2 regions of the Micromonospora sp. DT41 genome follow, and region 1 is predicted to be linked to the other one. Evidence: riboswitches for the same ligand, from Rfam matches in the RefSeq annotation. Region 1 holds a riboswitch; the other holds the start of a gene.
The links. A riboswitch is a leader RNA that binds a small molecule or an ion and turns the genes downstream of it on or off. The one in region 1 is predicted to bind cyclic di-AMP.
Positions count from the first base shown of each region.

Region 2: another riboswitch for cyclic di-AMP. It lies ahead of ACLQ23_RS23325 (coiled-coil domain-containing protein); the one in region 1 lies ahead of ACLQ23_RS12210 (NlpC/P60 family protein).

Region 1 is NZ_JBNCKU010000005.1:305,110-310,918, reverse strand. Features, by position in the region: gene ACLQ23_RS12225 (zinc metalloprotease) at 1-604, shown strand, start outside; gene ACLQ23_RS12220 (pyridoxamine 5'-phosphate oxidase family protein) at 672-1,229, opposite strand; gene dcd (dCTP deaminase) at 1,307-1,885, shown strand; gene ACLQ23_RS12210 (NlpC/P60 family protein) at 1,961-3,001, opposite strand; cyclic di-AMP (ydaO/yuaA leader) riboswitch at 3,015-3,152, opposite strand; gene ACLQ23_RS12205 (N-acetylmuramoyl-L-alanine amidase) at 3,387-5,360, shown strand; gene ACLQ23_RS12200 (NlpC/P60 family protein) at 5,426-5,809, opposite strand, start outside.
Region 2 is NZ_JBNCKU010000013.1:35,854-41,662, reverse strand. Features, by position in the region: gene ACLQ23_RS23335 (1-phosphofructokinase family hexose kinase) at 1-189, opposite strand, end outside; gene ACLQ23_RS23330 (SRPBCC family protein) at 377-844, shown strand; gene ACLQ23_RS23325 (coiled-coil domain-containing protein) at 1,009-2,073, opposite strand; cyclic di-AMP (ydaO/yuaA leader) riboswitch at 2,079-2,210, opposite strand; gene ACLQ23_RS23320 (cation diffusion facilitator family transporter) at 2,351-3,268, opposite strand; gene ACLQ23_RS23315 (HelD family protein) at 3,375-5,492, opposite strand; gene ACLQ23_RS23310 (alpha/beta fold hydrolase) at 5,600-5,809, opposite strand, start outside.

The DNA of each region.
Region 1 (5,809 bases):
CTCGATGATCACCTCGCAGATCAACGTCCTCAACCAGGCGTACGCCGGTGCGACCGGCGGCGCGGTCACCGCGTTCGCCTTCCGGCTCGACAGGATCAACCGGGTGACGAACCCGTCGTGGTATCCGATCGTGCAGGGCTCGTCGGCGGAGCGGTCGATGAAGTCCTCGCTGCGGACCGGCGGCAAGAACACTCTCAACGTCTACCTCGGCGAGTTGAGCAACAACCTGCTGGGCTGGGCGACCTTCCCGCAGCGCAACCTGAGCAGCATGGACGGCGTGGTCGTGCTGAACGAGTCGCTGCCGGGCGGCACCTCGACCAACTACAACCAGGGCGACACCGGCACCCACGAGGTGGGGCACTGGCTGAACCTGTACCACACCTTCCAGGGCGGCTGCGGTGGCTCGGGTGACAGCGTCAGCGACACCCCGGCCGAGGCGTCGCCGGCCTACCAGTGCCCGACCGGGCGGAACACCTGCTCGGCGGCCGGCCTGGACCCGATCACCAACTTCATGGACTACACCTACGACTCGTGCATGTACCAGTTCACCCCTGGGCAGGCCAGCCGCATGCTGACCGCCTGGAACGCGTACCGCGCGGCGTAGCTCTCCCGCGTACACCTGGTGCCGGCTCCGTCACGACGGAGCCGGCACCAGCGTTTTAGGGCCGTGGTCAGGCGGCGGCCGTCGTGCACTTGACGTCGCGGCTGAGCCGGGTCGGGCGAGCCTGGGGTACGCCGAGCGGCGCGGCCGCCGGGGCTCGCGGGTCGAGCCAGACCCGAACGGCCGGACGGCTCGGCGGGAGACCGGGAATGCCGGTGATCTGGTGCTCGCGGCGGGTCAGCATCGCCACGTCGATGGTGAACTCGAAGAGCCGCCAGTCGACCTGCGGCTCGGCTCGGGCGGTCTGCGCCAGCCGGGCCACCTGGGCCGGGTCGGTCACCGGCGAGGCGTGCCCCGCCACGTACGCCTCGTCGTCGCTCTCCTCCGGCGGGAACGAGTGCAGGGCGTAACGGCCGTCGCGTTCGAGGTCGCGGCGCTTCGGCGAGTCGATGATGAAGCAGAACAGGCCCTCGTCGGTGATGACCGGGGACACCGGATGGACGCGGGGACCGCCGTCGGCGCGGACCGTGGCCAGATAGCCGAAGCCCGGCCCGTACTGCTGCAGGAGAACGCGGATCCCGTCGGCGAGGCGGGGCTCGTCGGCGGCAAAATCGGACCAGGAAGCCATGCGGGCATTCTATCGAACAAATGTACGAGGGGCGACCTCGACACGCTGGTCACCGGCTGCCTCGCTATGGTGGTCCGATGCTGCTCTCCGACCGGGACCTGGTCACCGAGATCAAGGCCGGCACGCTGGGCCTGGAGCCATTCGAGCCCACTCTGGTTCAACCGTCCAGCATCGACGTGAGACTCGACAGGCTGTTCCGGGTCTTCAACAACCATCTCTACACACACATCGACCCGGCCATGCAGCAGGACGACCTGACCTCGGTGGTCGAGGTGCCCGACGGCGAGCCGTTCGTGCTGCACCCGGGCGAGTTCGTGCTCGCCTCGACGCTTGAGGTGATCTCCCTCGGCGAGCAGCTCGCCGGCCGCCTGGAGGGCAAGTCCAGCCTGGGCCGTCTCGGCCTGCTCACCCACTCCACCGCCGGCTTCATCGATCCGGGCTTCTCCGGTCACGTGACGCTGGAGTTGTCGAACGTGGCGAACCTGCCGATCACCCTCTGGCCGGGCATGAAGATCGGGCAGCTCTGCATCTTCCGGCTCTCCTCGCCGGCCGAGCACCCGTACGGCTCGGTGGTCTACGGCTCGCGCTACCAGGGCCAGCGGGGGCCGACGCCGAGCCGCTCCTGGCAGAACTGGCGGGCCTGGCCGACCCGTTGAGCCGCTCGACAGCTCGGTGTTAACAAGGGGCCCCTCCTCTACCTGAGGCGTTAGGAAGGGGCCCCTCCTTACATCTCAGCCGGGGCGGCCGTAGCTGTGGATCGGGCCGTCGTCGACCTTCTTCATCTTGACGGGTTGACCGGCCTGGGAGGCGTGCACCACCCAGCCGTCGCCGACGTACATGCCCACGTGGTGGATGTCGCTGTAGTAGAAGACCAGGTCACCGGGGCGCAGGTCGGCGCGGCTGACGTCCTTTGTCACCCGGCTCTGCTGCGCGGCGTTGTGCGGCAGTGACACGCCGGCCTTGGCCCACGCGGCAAGCATCAGCCCGGAGCAGTCGTACGAGTTCGGGCCCTCGGCGCCCCACACGTAGGGCTTGCCGATCTGGGCGCAGGCGAACTTGACAGCCGTACCCGCCCCGCCGCCGGGGTAGCTGGCCGGGCAGGGCGCCGGACGCAGCGGACCGCCGCCGCCATTGCCGTACACCTTGAGGCGCAGCTTCTGGAGCTTGTCGATCTCGGCGTTGATCTGCTTCTTCTTCGCCGCGAGCTGAGCCTCGGTCAGGGTCAGTTCGGCGACCAGCTCGTCCAGCGGCGCCTTCTGCCGGGCCAACTCGTCGCGCAGGTCGGCCACCTGCTTGACGTCCTGCTGCTGGTTGTGGGCGAACCGGTCGAGCATTTCCAGCTGGCCGACCATCTCGCTGGGCGAGCGGCTGCCGAGCATCGCGTTGACAGTGGAGACGTTCTCACCCATGTACGCGCGGACGGCCAGGGCGCTGACCTTGTCCATGGCCGCGTCGACCTGGCGCTGCAACGGGGCCATCCGGGCGGCCAGCGCGTTCGCCTGCTTGCGCTTTGCGGCCAGCTCGGTGCGGGTGGCGTTGTGCCGTTCGATGATCGGTTCGAGCTTGTTCCAGTCGGCGTCGATCTGGCGTTCGATCTCGGCGACGGACGGGTCCGCGTGCGCCGCAGTGGCGCTGCTGGTCAGGACGACGGCGACGCCGACAAGGGCGGCAAGAGCTGTGGTGAAGCGGGGCCAGCGTTGACGCGGCACGATCGGCAGGGGGTCGGCTGAGGCCGACCGCTCGGACGACGGCCGCGGGGCATGGAGTGCCACCGGGGTTCCGTACTCCTTCTTCCTGACCGCCTACCGGGTTAGCTGACGGGTTCGGGCGGGAAGTCGGCGCCCTACCGCAGGATCTGCGGATTCACCCCGGGGGAACCTGGGTCCCCGGCTCGTTCTTCAAGCGACTCGGCGGTGCCGGTCCGTTACCGCCCGGGATGGGCAGACCTGCTACCGGGCCGACGATTGACCAGAGTAGAGATGACCGTTACCGATCCGCAACCCGTGCGCCAGTGACACTCCGTGGCGATTCTGCGGGGTCACGGACCGCGTGCGAAGGTTTTTTTCCACAGGAGTCCATACATGGAAAGGTATTGACGCAGGCTCCCGGCCGGCGGGAGGGTGACCTCACAGTCACCCACGCAATCTAGGGGGTTCGATGCACCGTCCAACCCTGCCGTCCCGCCGACGCGCACTGCTGGTCACCGCCGTGGTCGCCGTGACCGCGGTGCCACTGCCCGCCGGTCCGGCCGCCGCCGCACCCGCCGCCGACCGCCAGCAGCAGTACGCCGCCGCAGCGAGCGAGTACGGCGTACCGGCCGACGTGCTGCTCGGCGTCTCCTATCTGGAGTCCCGCTGGGACAGCAACGCCGGCACACCCAGCACCAGCGGCGGCTACGGCCCGATGCACCTGACCGACGCCCGACACGTGACAGCCCTGCCCCGCGGCGGCCACCACGACACCGGCGCCGAGGACCCGCGCGGCGACGACTCGCGTACCGCGCTGGCACCTCGCGCAACCGCTGACCCCGCGCCGTCCAGCGCCGCCCTGCAAACCGTTGACGCCGCCGCCGCGCTGACCGGCGAGGCACCGGAGTCGCTGCGTACCGACCCGAACGCGAACATCAGGGGCGGGGCGGCGCTGCTGGCGTCGTACCAGCGGGAGCTTGGCGCGCCGGTCGGAGCCGGCACCGACCCGGCGGCCTGGTACGGCGCGGTGGCCCGCTACGCCGGCGCGGACAGCGCCGACGCCGCGGCGGCCTTCGCCGACGAGGTCTTCACCACCATCGGCGCCGGCGAGTCCCGGGTGACCGACGACGGCCAGCGGGTCACCCTGCCGGCCCGCACGGTACGGCCGGAGCGCACCTGGCTGGACCGGCTGGGCCTGCGCAAGCTCGCCCGCCCGGACGGGCTGGAGTGCCCCCGCACCATCTCCTGTGAGTGGATCCCGGCGCCCTACCAGGCGTTCGGGGACGGGGACTACGGCAACCACGACCTCTCCGACCGGCCGAAGCGGCAGAAGATCGAGTACATCGTCATCCACGACACCGAGGGGAGTTGGGCGACCACTCTGAAGCTCGTCCAGGACCCGACCTACGTGAGCTGGCACTACACGCTGCGCTCGGTGGACGGGCACATCGCCCAGCACGTCAAGACCAAGGACGTCGCCTGGCACGCCGGCAACTGGTACGTCAATGCCAAGGCGATCGGGCTCGAACACGAGGGCTTCGCCGCGCAGGGCACCTGGTACACCGAGGCGATGTACCGGACGTCGGCGAAGCTCGTGCGGCACCTCGCGCTGCGACTGGGCATCCCGCTGGACCGTCAGCACATCATCGGCCACGACAACGTGCCCGGCACCACAGCGGCGACAGTGCGCGGGATGCACTGGGACCCGGGGCCGTACTGGGACTGGAATCACTACTTCGACCTGCTGCACGCGCCACGCCTGGACACCGGCACCCCGGCCACCGGCCTGGTCCGGATCGACCCGGACTACGCCACCAACCGGCCGGAGTTCATCGGCTGCGTCACTCCTGGCGTTCCGTGCCCGTCGCGCGGCTCGTCGTCGGTGGTGCTGCGCTCCGCGCCGTCGGCCGACGCGCCGCTGGTAAACGACATCGCGCTGCGCCCCGACGGCACCCCGAACACGATGGAGGTGTCCGACCACGGCGCCCGGGCCTCCGCCGGCCAGACGTACGCGCTGGCCGGACGGCAGGGCGACTGGACGGCCATCTGGTACCTCGGGCAACGGGCCTGGTTCCACAACCCGGCCTCCGCACCCACCGCCACCTGGACCGTGGGGATGGTGGTCACCCCCAAGCCCGGCCGCGCCACCATTCCGGTGTACGGGCGGGCGTACCCGGAGCAGGCTGCCTACCCCGCCGGCGTGCCCTACCAGGCGATCTCGCCGTTGCAGTACACCCTCGCGGCCGGCCAGCGGTACTCCGTCGGCGCGGTGCTGCCCGGCGAGTACTACCGGGCCAGCACCTTCGACGGCTCGTCACCCGGCGACTGGACGGTGATCCGCGGCGACAACAGGTACGTGCAGATCCAGTTCGGCCACCGCATCATGTACGTCAACCTGGCCGACGTGCAGGTGCTGCCGTCCCCGGTGGGCGCACCCCGCTGACGCACTGACGAAACCGCGACGGCCCCCGGTCGGTGACCGGGGGCCGTCGTCGTGCGTGCTGTGGATCAGGGTCTGCGGAACCCGGCGACAGGCATGTGGTTGATGCTTGCCACCTGCACCGGTTTACCGGCGCGTGGGGCGTGCACCATCTGGTCGTTGCCCAGATAGAGGCCGACATGGTGCAGGTCGCTGAAGAAGAACACCAGGTCACCGGGGCGGGCGTCGGCACGCGAGATGGCCTTGCCCTCGTTCCACTGGTTGCCCGTGTGGTGGGTGAGGCTGATCCCGGCCGCCTTGTACGCGTACTGGGTCAGACCCGAGCAGTCGAACGAGTTCGGGCCGGTGGCACCCCAGACGTACGGCTTGCCGAGCTTTCCGCAGGCCGTCTTGATCGCGATACGGGCCTTCTCGCTGACCACACCGTTGATGGTCGGGCAGCCCGCCGTCTT
Region 2 (5,809 bases), on a different contig from region 1:
TACCAGCAGCGGCTCCAGCACCTGGCCGATCTCGCCGCCGAGCGCGGCGCACAGCACCACGTCGACACCGAGCGACAGCACCATGCGGGCCTGCCAGACGCCCTGCCCGCCGGGGTGCAGGTGCAGCTCGGGGTGGTCGTTCGGCTGATCCACAGTTACCGTCAGTTGCGGTGTGGGCGCGAAGACCATCACGTGCCCGCTCACCGGTCATCCCCGTTCATGCGTCCGCCCTTCATCACGACCGGTGATACCTCAACAGCTGACGGTAGTGATAACGCGTCGCCAATGCCCGGGCAACGGCCGGTGTCCGTCCGGACGTTGCCAGCCCCACCGGTGTACGGGACGATCGTGCGACCCATCGACGGCGGGAGACGGCGTGCTCAGCAGCGACACGTTCAGCTACACCGTGCAGGCCCGCTGTTCGCTCGCCGACGCGGCGGCCCTGCTTGGCGACCTGAGCCGCCAGGGCGAGCTGCACCCACTGATCATCCGGGTGCGGCGAGTCCCGCCCCGGCCCGGAGCCGTGGCCAGCTACACGATCAACGACCGTCTGGTCGCCGGCCCGCTCCGCTTCCGAACCACCTATCACGCGGACGTGCTGACCCTCGACGACGACGAGATCGTCACTGTCGCACGCCAGTGGCCGGCCACCACGGTGCGTAACCACACACGCCTACGCGCCGAGCCCGACGGCCTGGTCCGGATCGACGTCGAGATCACCCTGCGGGCACCGAAACCCCTCTTCCGGTACGCCTTCAGCCAGGCCCGAGTCGCCCACCTGGCCCTGGCGGCCCGGCTGGGAGCGGCCCTGGACCGCAGCGACAACCCCCCACCGTCGACCTGACCAGCCGCCGCTTGGCGCGCGGACCTTGTCATGATCGTGCTCGATCCAGGATGTCGTGGTGTCGGGCCGTTGGGAGGCCACTACATCCTGGTTCGAGTGCGGTCGCGCAGACGTACACCGGCCGGCGTCCCCGCGTGGGGGAGCGCCGGCCGGGTCGGGTCGGGCTAGTACACGGACAGGTGTACGTGGTTGGTGTGGTCGCTGGACGGGTCGCCGTTCGCCCCGCTGTACGACTTCCACCCGCTGCTGGGCAGCCAGATCTGCCTGTACCAGATCACGTACAGCACGGCGAGCCGGTCGGCGTTGCGGATGAAGTACGCGGCCAGGTTGTTGCCGTACGTCTTGTCGCCGCCGGTGGCGTCCCCGCCGAAGCCGTTCTTCTGCGCGGCGAAGTCGCAGGCGCGACCCTTGGGGTGCTCGCCGGAGCCGCCGGAGCGGTGGCAGGAGACGTACCTTGTGAAGCCCGCGGCCTTGGCCTGGTTGAGGGCGTGCAGGGTGCGTGGGGTGATGCAGCCGTTGGCCGGGGTCGGGTCGTTGACGCTGCAGGACTCGGACGGCCAGGAGCCGTCGGAGTTGCGCGGCGCGGGCTTGGCGTTGGCGGTGGAGGTGCCCCGGTTGGAGCCGGAGTCGGAGGCGGTGGTCTGCTGCCTGGTGTTGGCAACGGCCAGGGCGCGTTCGGCCTGCTCCTTGCGCTTGGCCATCACCTCGACCTGCTTGCGCTGCTCGCGGATCTCGCCGTCGAGGGCGACGCGGGTGCGGTTGGCCTCGTCCTTCGTGGCGATGAGGTCGCGCAGCACCCGGTCCTCGTTGGCGGCGACCACGTCCAGCGCGGCGGCGCGGTCCATGAAGCCCTCGGGGCTGTTGGTGTTGAGCAGCGCCGAGACGGTGCTGAGCCGGCCGGTGCGGTACGCGACGCCGGCGATCTCGCCGACCTTGCCGCTGCGTTCGTCCATCTCGGCTTCGGTGGTCTTGAGCTTGGCGGCGAGTTGCTGCTGCCGCTGGATCGAGGTGTCCAGGGCGCGCTTCGCGTCCAGGTAGCCCTTGCTGGCCGCGTCGAGTGCGGCGCGCAGGGCGGGGGTGCCACCCTCTTCGTCGTTGTCGGGTGCCGCGGCCCGTTGGGTGGCCGGGGGAGCGGCCGAGGCGGCGCCGGCGGGGATGGCGACGCCGAGGGTGAACATCATGACGATCAGCGCCGCCAATCGGGCGGCGGGGGGTCGTGCTGGTGCCACTGCGCATGTCCTTCCGTCAGCCGCCGACCGGGTTAGCTGACGGGTTCGGGACGGAAGATCCCTACCGCTGACGCGGATGCACCCCAGGAACATGGTTCCCCGGTTCGCCCTCTCGGGTGATTAGGCGGCGGCCGCCACCGGCGCCGGGAGGGCGCCGCCGGGTGGTGGCCGGGAGCCAGCCTACCGGTGCTCATGGGGCTGGTGCAGCGATTGTGACTGACGGTGCGCGAAGCGCTACCCAAAACACCGACAAAAGGTATAAAAGCTGACAACCCGCTCACCAAGTGACGGCACCGCAGGCCCCCGGGGCCGCACCGGGCTCGATCTGGAGCGTGGCGTGCTCGATCCGGAAGTCCTCCTGCAGGGCGGTGCGCGCCGCCGTGAGCACGGTGCCGACCTCCGCGTCGGGCGCCATCGTCAGGTGTGCGGAGGCCACCTCCATGCCCGAGGTGAGCGTCCAGACGTGCAGGTCGTGCACCTCGACCACGCCGGGTACGGCGGCGAGCCGGTCGTGCACGGCGGTGACCTGGAGGTGTTCCGGAGCGGCCTGCACGAGGATGCGGACCGCGGCGCGGCCGAGCCGCCAGGTGCGCGGCAGGATGAACACGCCGATGGCGACCGCTACCAGTGGGTCGGCCCACCACCAGTCGGTGACCGCGATGAGCAGTGCCGCGCCGATCACGCCGACCGAGCCGAGCAGGTCGCCGAGCACCTCCAGGTAGGCGCCCTGGAGGTTGATGCTGTCCCGGGCGCCGGTGCGGAGCAGGGCGAACGCGATCACGTTCGCGAGCAGGCCGAGCACGGCGACCACGAGCATCGGGCCGACCACCACCTCGTGCGGGTCGCCGAACCGGCCGATCGCCTCGATCACCACGTAGATCGCGACGCCGGAGAGCAGGACGGCGTTGGCGAGGGCGGCGAGCACCTCGAGGCGGTAGAGCCCGAAGGTGCGCTGCGGGTCGCGGGCGGCCCGTTGGGTTGCGGTGATCGCGGCGAGGGCCATCCCGATGCCGAGTACGTCGGTGAACATGTGCCCGGCGTCGGAGAGCAGGGCCAGCGAGCCGGTGTGCAGTGCGGCCACCGCCTCGACCACCATCAGGGTGGCGAGCAGCCCGAACGCTACCCAGAGCCGGCCCCGGTGCTGCTGTGCGGCGTTGCTGACCGACGCGTGGTGGTGGTCATGACCTGAGCCCACGAAACCCACCTTCCTGTGCCGGCCGGGACGGGGTCAAATGTATGTTCACATCGCTATGTATGCAACTGTAGGGCGCTGGTGGACCCTCGGCCCCGCCAACACGGATTCAGCCGATCGGGTCGATGGTGGTCAGTCGCTGGGTGGCCCGGGACAGCGCGACGTAGAGCGTGCGTACACCCGCACCCGGATCCGCCCGGATCTCACTCGGCGCGACGAGCACCACCCCGTCGTACTCCATGCCCTTGGCCTCCAGGCTTGTCACCACCTGCAACCGTGACCCGCCGAGCGCGCCGAGCCAGCCCGCGACCTCGTCGCGGCGGGGGACCGGCGTGATCACCCCGACCGTGCCGTCCACCTCGGCCAGCAGGCCGGTGGCCGCCTCAACCGTCGCGGCCTCCAACCCGGCCGCCGGTACGACGTGCTCGACCGGATCGACCCCGGTGGAGCGGACGGCCCTGGGCAGCGGCAGGTCCGGATACAGCCTGCGGATCTCGGCCGCCGCCACCGCGAAGATCTCCGCCGAGTTGCGGTAGTTGGTGGTGAGCGTGAAGTCCAGCCGCTTGCGCCGACCCAGCGCCTGGTCACGGGCCCGGGTCAGCTCCTCCGGGTCACCGGTCCACGCGGTCTGCGCCGGATCGCCCACGATGGTCCACGAGGCCAGCCGACCGCGCCGGCCGATCATCCGCCACTGCATCGGTGAGACGTCCTGCGCCTCGTCCACCACGACGTGCGCGTAGTCCCGGTAGTCCGCCGGACGCTCCCGCGCCGCCGCGCGGGCCGCCCGCTGGCGGTCGCCAAGTGTGCTCAGCTCCCGGACCCCGCCGGCGAGCTGGAACGGGTCACGCCGGGCGCGGGCCGGCTGCACGGGCTTGCCCAGCAGCGCGTCCAACTCGTCGAGCAGCGCCACGTCCGCGATGGTCAGGCCGTCGGTCTCCAGAGTCCGGTACGCCGCACCGAGCAGCCGGATCTCCGAGCCGGAGAGGATTCCTCCGGCGTACCTACGCAGACGGTCGGGACGGGCCAGCCAACCGAGCACGTGCCGGGGATGCAGCCGGGGCCACCACGCCTTGAGGAACTCCCGGAACTCCGCCCGCTCGGCGACCTCGTCCTCGAAGGCCCGCTGCTCCGGCAGCCGGCCGATGCCCAGGCGACGGGCCTGCGCCCAGAGCGCGGCGAAAACCCCGTCGAAGCCGGCCCGACGGACCTCGTTGCGGCGGGCGCCCCGGTTCAGCGCGCGGTCCCGGATCGCGTCGAGTTCGGCGCGGTCCAGCCGCAGCAGCGTGCCCCGGTAGAGCAGTCGCAACTCACCAGGCCCGCCCGGCACCGCGTCCCGGACGGCGCGCTCCAGCACCCGGCGCATCCGCAGCGAACCCTTCACCGCCGCCACGTCCGGCGGATCGGTGCGGGTGGCTGTCATCCCCGGAAAGAGGGTGCCGAGCGAGTGCAGGGTCGCCGTGTCCTCGCCGAGCGACGGCAGCACCGAGGCGATGTACTCGACGAAGACCGTGGACGGGCCCACCACCAGGATGCCGCCGCCGGCGTACCGGCTGCGGTCGGAATACAGCAGGTAGGCGGCCCGGTGCAGGGCGACAGCGGTCTTGCCGGTGCCCGGGCCGCCGGCGACGATCGTCACCCCGGAACCGGGCGACCTGATCGCCTCGTCCTGCTCCCGCTGGATCGTCGCCACGATGTCCCGCATGCCCCGCCCGGTGGCCTGGGACAGGGTGGCCAGCAGCGCGCCGTCGCCGACGACTGTCATCCCCTCCGGCGTGGCGGTGGGGTCCAGCAGGTCGTCCTCGATGCGGGTGACCCGTTCCCGCCGGGACTGGATGGTCCGTCGACGCACCACGCCCAGCGGCTGCGCCGGGGTGGCCTGGTAGAACGCGGCGGCGGCCGGCGCCCGCCAGTCGACGACGAGCGTTGTCGCGTCCTCGTCGCGGATGCCGAGCCGCCCGACGTGCAGCACCTGACGGTCCCGCAGGTCCAGGCGGCCGAAGACCAGCCCTTCGTGCTCGGCGTCGAGGGTGTGCCGCCGCTGCGCGGCGTGGAAGACCATCGCGTCACGTTCGACGAGCGCGCCGAACGTGCCCACCCGCGCCATCCGGTAGCCGTCGCGCTCGGCGCGGACCGCGGACTGGCGCAGCTCGGCCAGTCGGGCGTACACCCGGTCGAGGTGCCGCTGCTCGACGGCGATCTCCTGCTCCAGGGCGGTCTGGTCGGTCAACGCACGCTCCTTCGATGTCGCCGGCAAGCGGCGCGAACCGCGCGGGCCAACCGCAGAAGGGTACGGCCCCCGTCCGGATCCGCCGCGCCCGAGGTGCGCGAACGTGCTCAGGCACCCGTCCCGACGGCGCTCGCGTCGCCGGGGCGCGGCGACACGGCGTCGGCCGGCGGTGCGGCGAGCACCCGACGCAGGACGCCGGTCAGCGCGGCGTTCACCTCGTCGGGACGTTCCATCATCAGCATGTGCCCGGCACCCGGGCAGACGGTCAGTTCGGTGGCCGGCAGCGCCGCGGCGATCGACTCGGCGCACGGCGGCGG